3 regions of the Streptomyces sp. NPDC001020 genome follow, and region 2 is predicted to be linked to each of the others. Evidence: riboswitches for the same ligand, from Rfam matches in the RefSeq annotation. Region 2 holds a riboswitch; each other region holds the start of a gene.
The links. A riboswitch is a leader RNA that binds a small molecule or an ion and turns the genes downstream of it on or off. The one in region 2 is predicted to bind cyclic di-AMP.
Positions count from the first base shown of each region.

Region 1: another riboswitch for cyclic di-AMP. It lies ahead of ACWDEX_RS35350 (M23 family metallopeptidase); the one in region 2 lies ahead of ACWDEX_RS02030 (transglycosylase family protein).
Region 3: another riboswitch for cyclic di-AMP. It lies ahead of ACWDEX_RS11045 (transglycosylase SLT domain-containing protein); the one in region 2 lies ahead of ACWDEX_RS02030 (transglycosylase family protein).

Region 1 covers NZ_JBSFLQ010000066.1:16,189-18,446, reverse strand. Annotated here, with positions in the region: gene ACWDEX_RS35360 (dihydrofolate reductase family protein) at 1-587, shown strand, start outside; tRNA gene ACWDEX_RS35355 (tRNA-Met) at 681-754, shown strand; cyclic di-AMP (ydaO/yuaA leader) riboswitch at 1,171-1,328, shown strand; gene ACWDEX_RS35350 (M23 family metallopeptidase) at 1,340-2,258, shown strand, end outside.
Region 2 covers NZ_JBSFLQ010000002.1:84,905-87,162, forward strand. Annotated here, with positions in the region: gene ACWDEX_RS02030 (transglycosylase family protein) at 177-890, opposite strand; cyclic di-AMP (ydaO/yuaA leader) riboswitch at 895-1,060, opposite strand; gene ACWDEX_RS02035 (transglycosylase family protein) at 1,259-2,258, opposite strand, start outside.
Region 3 covers NZ_JBSFLQ010000009.1:100,131-102,388, reverse strand. Annotated here, with positions in the region: gene ACWDEX_RS11050 (HAD family hydrolase) at 1-594, shown strand, start outside; gene ACWDEX_RS11045 (transglycosylase SLT domain-containing protein) at 625-1,122, opposite strand; cyclic di-AMP (ydaO/yuaA leader) riboswitch at 1,127-1,301, opposite strand.

The DNA.
Region 1 (2,258 bases), on a different contig from region 2:
CGCGGATGTTCGGGCCCGGGACGTACCCGCCGGGGCGGATGCAGCTGGTGGAGACGCGACCGGTCGGGGACGTCGTGCTGCTGCGGTACGTCCCCACGGCGCCCGGCACCGGGAGGCAGGCCTCGGCCGCGGACCGGCGGTGGCTGGAGAAGGCCTGCGAGCTGGCGGCGCAGTGCCCGCCCTCCCGTACGGCCTTCAGCGTCGGCGCGGTGATCGTCGCGGCCGACGGGACGGAGCTGGCACGGGCGCACTCGCGGGAGGGCGGCGATCCCGTGGTCCACGCGGAGGAGGCGGCGCTGGCGAAGCTCGACCCGGCGGACCCCCGGCTGGCCGCCGCCACGGTGTACAGCAGCCTGGAGCCGTGCGCCCGCCGTGCCTCCCGGCCCGCGCCGTGCGCCCGGCTGATCCTCGACGCCGGGGTGCGGCGGGTGGTCACGGCCTGGCGCGAGCCGGACACGTTCGTGGCATCGGCCGACGGGAGCGGGGTGCTGGCGGCGCAGGGTGCGGAGGTGGTGGTCCTGCCGGAGTACGAGCAGCGGGCGAAGGCCCCGAACGCCCATCTGCTGTCCCCGCCCGGCCGCTCCTGACGGCACCGGTGGCGCTGAAACAGCCGGTGCGGGAGGGCGGCGCGAAACCTGTGTGCGGGGAGTCCCGTGAATGACGTACACTGGAATCACCGACGCGGGGTGGAGCAGCTCGGTAGCTCGCTGGGCTCATAACCCAGAGGTCGCAGGTTCAAATCCTGTCCCCGCTACTGATGGCCGAGGGCCGGAATCCGAAAGGGTTCCGGCCCTCGGTGCATTTTCCCCTCGCGGCCGTCGGCGGGCACGCCCGGCGCGAGAGGCCGGACGCGTTCCTGAGGAGCGGTCCGCCACATCGGCGGTCGTGCGAGGGAGGTGCGGGCTCCGCCGACCGTGCGCCGCTCCCGTACCCCCGATCTTTGTCACAGCACGTGAGCAAACCGTCCCTGTGCGCATAACAACTGACGCACCGTCAATACCTGTGAGGTGGCTGAGGTGCGGTCAACTCGCCCGTTTTCCAACGCTCATGAGGTGAAAGTCCAGGCCGAGGACGTCAATGATCTGGCGGAACAACTTGGAATACGGCCCCTGTGTCTATTAACGTTCGATAACGCAGCGCGGTCGTCCCAGCCGTCACAAGAGGCGGCTCCGTGCGCGTGTGCCGAATCCCGCAAGGGAACCGGGGAACCAACACCCTGGGGTGAATCGGGCGGATGCCGCCGTGGAAGCACGGCCGGAATGCGCGCGTAGGAGACCTTCCCGCTCCGAACCCGTCAGCTAACCCGGTAGGCGAGACGGAAGGAAAGGAGCGCGCCTTCGTGGCGTCCAACCGGCCTGCCCAGAACACCTCGTTCGCCCCCGAGGACACCCAGACGTACGGCTTCGTGGCTCGCGCCGACGAGGGCCCCTGGGAGGAGTGGAGCCCCTCGGAGGAGTCCCTCCGCCCCGTCCGTGGCAGGCACCGCGTCAAGCAGCGCGGGGGCGGTCTCGCACGCAGCTCCACCGTTCTCGGCGTCGGCGTGATCGCCGCCGTCGGCGCGGGCGGCATGGCCACCGCCCAGACCGGCAAGCCGCCGGTGTCGATATCCCTGCCGGACCTGCCCTCGGTCAAGGACTCCGCCAAGGCGCTCATCGGCGAGGACAGCGAAACCCCGAAGGACTCCGCCACCACCCTCAGCGACGTCGGCCTGACCACCGCCGACGCCACCTCGGGCACGGACGACGCGGGCGAGGCACTGCGCGCCCGGATCATGCAGCAGGCCGATTCCCAGCAGAACCAGCTCGACCAGGAGGCCGCGCGCGTCGCTGAGGAGGCCGCCGCGAAGAAGGCCTCCGAGGACGCGGCCAAGGCGCAGGACGAAGCCAAGGCCAAGGCCGCCGCCGAGAAGAAGAAGGCGGAGGAGGCCAAGCGGAAGGCGGAGGAAGAGGCCAGGAAGAAGGCCGAGGCGGAGCGACTGGCCGCACTGGCCAAGCAGTACTCCCTGCCGACCTCCTCGTACACCCTGACCTCGCACTACGGTGACCCCGGCACCATGTGGTCCTCCGGCCACCACACCGGCCTGGACTTCGCCGCGCCCACGGGCACGCTCCTCAAGGCGATCCACACCGGCACCATCACCGAGGCGGGCTGGGCCGGCGCGTACGGCTACCGCACGGTCCTCACCCTCGATGACGGCACCGAACTCTGGTACTGCCACCAGTCCTCGATCAACGTCAGCGTCGGGCAGAAGGTCAACA
Region 2 (2,258 bases):
CAGCGCGGAACGGAACGAGGTCGTCGCGGGGCGCGAAGGCAGTGAAGCCCCGCTCCGGCACGTACGGGGGAACACGCACCGGAGCGGGGAGTTCGTGGGGACGGGGGCCCTCTCCACGCGACCTCGCTCCGGAGGCCGCGTGGAGAGGGGGCTGTGGCCCGGCTACCGAACGCCTGTCACTTCAGGTGGAGCTGCTGGCCCGGGTAGATGAGGTCGGCGTTCTCGACGATGTCCTTGTTCAGCTCGAACAGCTTGTGCCAGCCGCCCCGGACGTGATGCGTCGCGGCGATGGAGCTGAGGGTGTCGCCCTTGGTGACCCGGTACTCGCCGTCACCCTTCTTGACCTTCTTGCCGGTCGGGGTGGTGACGGTCTTCTGCGCCACCGGGCGTTCCGACGAGCGGGCCGCCCGCTGCTCGGTCGGGCGGGACGCGGTGCCGCTCTGCGCGGAGTCGCTGGAGGAGCTGTTGCCGCTGGAGGAGCTGTTGCCGCTGGAGGAGGCCGCGCCGCCGTTGTAGGCAGTGCTGGACAGACCCTTGCCGCAGACCGGCCAGGCACCCTTGCCCTGGCCCGCGAGGACCTTCTCGGCGACGGCTATCTGCTGCGCCTTGGTGGCCAGGTCGGCGCGCGAGGCGTAGGCGGTGCCGCCGTACGCGGCCCAGGTGGAGTTGGTGAACTGCAGACCGCCGTAGAAGCCGTTTCCGGTGTTGATGGACCAGTTGCCGCCGGACTCGCACTGGGCGACGGCGTCCCACTCGGCGGCGGTGGCGGCGGAGGCATTGCCGGCCGCCATCAGCGGGGCGGCGACGGCGGCGCCGGTGACACCGGCGAGCGTGATGGCGCGGACGGCCTTGGACGGGCGACGGTGCTTGCCCTTGCCGGAAGACAGCATGGTTCGTTCCCCTCACCGACGCCTGCGAGGTGAGCTGTCGGGTTCGGGCCGGTTGAGTCGCCCGGCCGCGCACCTGAGGGCACGCGGCTTCACCCCAAGCCGCCCCGGTCAACTCCCGGGTGCGGCACTTACCTTGGGTCCCCCGCTCCTGCCTACGGCGCTTGACGCGACGACTGTTCCCGGGCGGCCGCTGGCAGGATTCGGCGTTGCGACCGTCGGGGCCCGCTGTGGCGAGCGGTCATGACCGTAAGCAGCCGATCCGTCGAATTTCAAAGACGATCAGCACTTATGAGACTCATATCTCACTCTCGCCAAAACGGACATTCAACTCGAAGTAGGACGTGAACTGTCGTCAGAGGAGCGACAGTTCAGCGCTCCCCCTCGGTCCGCTCACCCTGCAACGCGAGGTTCTGACCGGGGAAGATGAGGTCGGGGTCGGAGCCGACCGTCTTCTTGTTCGCGTCGTAGAGCGCGCCCCATCCGCCGTGAAGGTCAAGCGAGTCGGCGATGGCGGACAGACTGTCTCCGGGGCGGACGGTGTACGAGCCGTCGACGGGGCCGTGCGCGACGTGGGAGTCACGCGAGCCATGCCGACCGGCCGAGTCACCCCCATGCCCCTTCGTGCCACCCTCGTCGGCACTGCCGCCGCGGTGACGCCCCCCGCTGGAGGCCCGGCCCGCATCCACGTCCGAAGTGTCTCCACTCGGCACGGACTTGTCCGACTTGCCGTGCTTCGTCGCATCCTCCGACGGTCCACGGGACTCCCGCGCGTCGCCCGCACCGGCGTCGTTCGCGGTCGAGCCGGCGCTCGGCTTCGCATGAGAGGAGGAGTCGGGCGCGGAGGACGACGGGGACGTCGAGGGCGCGGGGGAGGAAGAGGGAGAGGGAGAGGAGGGGGAAGCGGGAGAAGCGTGCGACGGTCCGGCCGACTTGGAAGAGCCGTGCGAGTGGGACCGGCCGTGGCCGGGCGTCGAGTCGGCGGTGGGGCGGGAGGAGTCGTCGGCGACGCCCGTGTCCACACGGGTCGAGCCGGAGTGCTTGTTCAGGCCGGAGACGGGGGCGCAGGTGTGCCACGCGGAGACACCCTGGTGGGCCAGGAGCCTCTCGGCGACGGCGATCTGCTGCGAGCGGCTGGCCTGGTCCGCGCGGGGCGCGTACTCGAGGCCGCCGTACTTCTCCCAGTCCGCCTGCGTCAACTGGAGCCCGCCGTAGCGTCCGTTGCCGGTGTCGGCGCTCCAGGAACCGCCGCTCTCACACATCGCGACCTGGTCCCAGGCGGTGGCGTCCGCCGCACTCGCACTGGTGGCACCGAGGAGCGGGATCGCGATCGCCGATCCGGTCACTCCGGCCGCGACGATGAGGGCCGGG
Region 3 (2,258 bases), on a different contig from region 2:
CAGGTGTACGACGCCCGCGCGGATCGGCTGCTGTTCTCCGTCACCCTGGACCGGGAGTTGGCCGAGACCGCGCTCGGCAAGATCGAGGCCGAGGTCGGGCAGGTGTACGCGGCCGTCGACCAGGACGGGGTGGACGGGCTCACGCTCGTCGAGCCCGGCTACCTGATGCCGCATCCCACCCTGCCCGCGGTGCGCGTCGAACGGCGCGACGACCTGTGGTGCGAGCCGATCAGCAAGGTGCTGCTGCGCCATCACGCCCTGTCCGACGACGAGTTGGCCACGGCGGCCCGCGAGGCGGTCGGTTCCCTTGCCTCGGTCACCATGTCGGGGCCCGGCACCGTCGAGCTTCAGCCGTGCGGTGTCACCAAGGCGACGGGTCTCGCGCTGGCCGCCGAGTACCTGGGCCTGTCGCCGTCGGCGACCATCGCCTTCGGTGACATGCCCAATGACATCCCCATGTTCCAGTGGGCCGCGCATGGCGTAGCCATGGCCAACGCCCATCCCGAACTCAAGGCGGTCGCGGACGAGGTCACAACGTCGAACGAGGACGACGGCATCGCCGTCGTCCTCGAACGACTCTTCGTGGGGCGGTAGGCCCCGGCGGCAGCTCTCGGCCGGGCTGCCTCAGTACGCGCTGTTGACGTTGTCGATCGAGCCGTACCGTGCGGCGGCGTAGTTGCACGCGGCGGTGATGTTCGCCACCGGGTCGTACGGGTCGAACGCCGTGCCCGGCACGTGGTACGTGCGGAACGTCGGGTCGATGACCTGGAGGAGACCCTTGGACGGGATGCCAGCTCGGGCGTTCGAGTCCCAGAGGTTGATGGCCTTCGGGTTGCCCGAGGACTCGCGCATCACGTTGCGGTAGATGCCGTTGTACGTACCGGGAATGCCGTGCTGCGCCATGACCGTCAGCGACTGGCGGATCCAACTGTCGAGGGTCGTGCCCTGGGTCGTCACGGCCACGGTCGGCGTGGCAGCGGGGGCGGCGAAAGCGCTGGTCGCGCCGGCGACCGGGAGGACGAGAACGGCTGCACCGGCGCCGGCGAGGGCGAGGGTGCGGGTGAGGCGGGTGGCCTTGGAGCCGCGGTCCCGACGGCGTGTGGGCAGGGCGAAAGCGGGCATGTCGTATTCCTCTCCTGACGCCTGCGAGGTGAGCTGTCGGGTTCGGGCGGGGAGGTGCCCGGCCATGTCCTCGTCGAAGAGGCCACGGCTTCACCCCGAGCCGTACCGGCGCGGTGTCCGGATCGGCGACTTACCTGGGTCCCCCGCTCCTGCCTTAAAGGGGTCGATGGGTTTTCGAGCGGTGGCAGGATTTGGCGTCCGCTCGGGTGAAGGGAAGGTATGCGGAAGCACATGTCGGAAACAAGGCCAGACATCACGGTCCGATCAAAATGACCTTGACCTGGGGGAATGGGGGGTATGATCCATTTTGTTGAGTAGGACTCAACTTGCCGCCTGCAAATGGGGAGTTGGCGAACGGCCTCGAATGTCCGATTTGGGTGCTGGCGTGACCCATTTCACTCACACCATCTTGATCCCAATTGGTGCGTAGCTCGCATAAATGGGTAATTCGGGCAAAAGGTTCACATTCTGGCAGTTACGAAGTCCTGTGCGCCGCAACCTCCGCCCCGCCGGTCGCCGTACACGGAATCCGTCCGTTCATTCGGTGTGCGCGGAATCCGCCCCTCCGGCACCGGTGGAACGCCGTCTCGCCGCACTTGTCGGCGGCGTGTCGTGCCTGCGCGTCTCCATGGGCAAGAAGGTGTGGTCGTGCGTGAAGGCGTGGCCGTGCCCCGCGTGCCGGGGGAGATGTGGCTCGTCGCGGGGCGCGGTGGAGTCAGTGGAGTGGGTGGCAGGGCGAGGTTTTGGGGCGGCCGGTGCGGATCGCCGGTCGGTGGGCGCCATGCCGGTGCGTACAGACGGGTGCCGCCCTGGGGTGAGGGTGAGGGTGGGTTTCAGTGTGAGCGCGGCATGGGTGGGACGTCGGTGCGTGCGCCCGGCCGGGTGACGGTGGCGGTCGCGTCTCTCGTGACGGCGCCTGTCGGGATCGCCGACACCCACCGAACGGGGGTCGCTTCCGGCTATGAGGGGCGCTTTTCGGCTGTACCGATAAATACCTTTTTGTATCACCTGGTCTTGAATGCGCCGTTCGTGATCCGATACGGCCTGGCCTGGAACAGCGGGCGCTCGTGGTGATCGAAACGTGACCGGATACGCTGACTTGAGTGATGGCGGAGACAGATCGACAAACTCCGTGA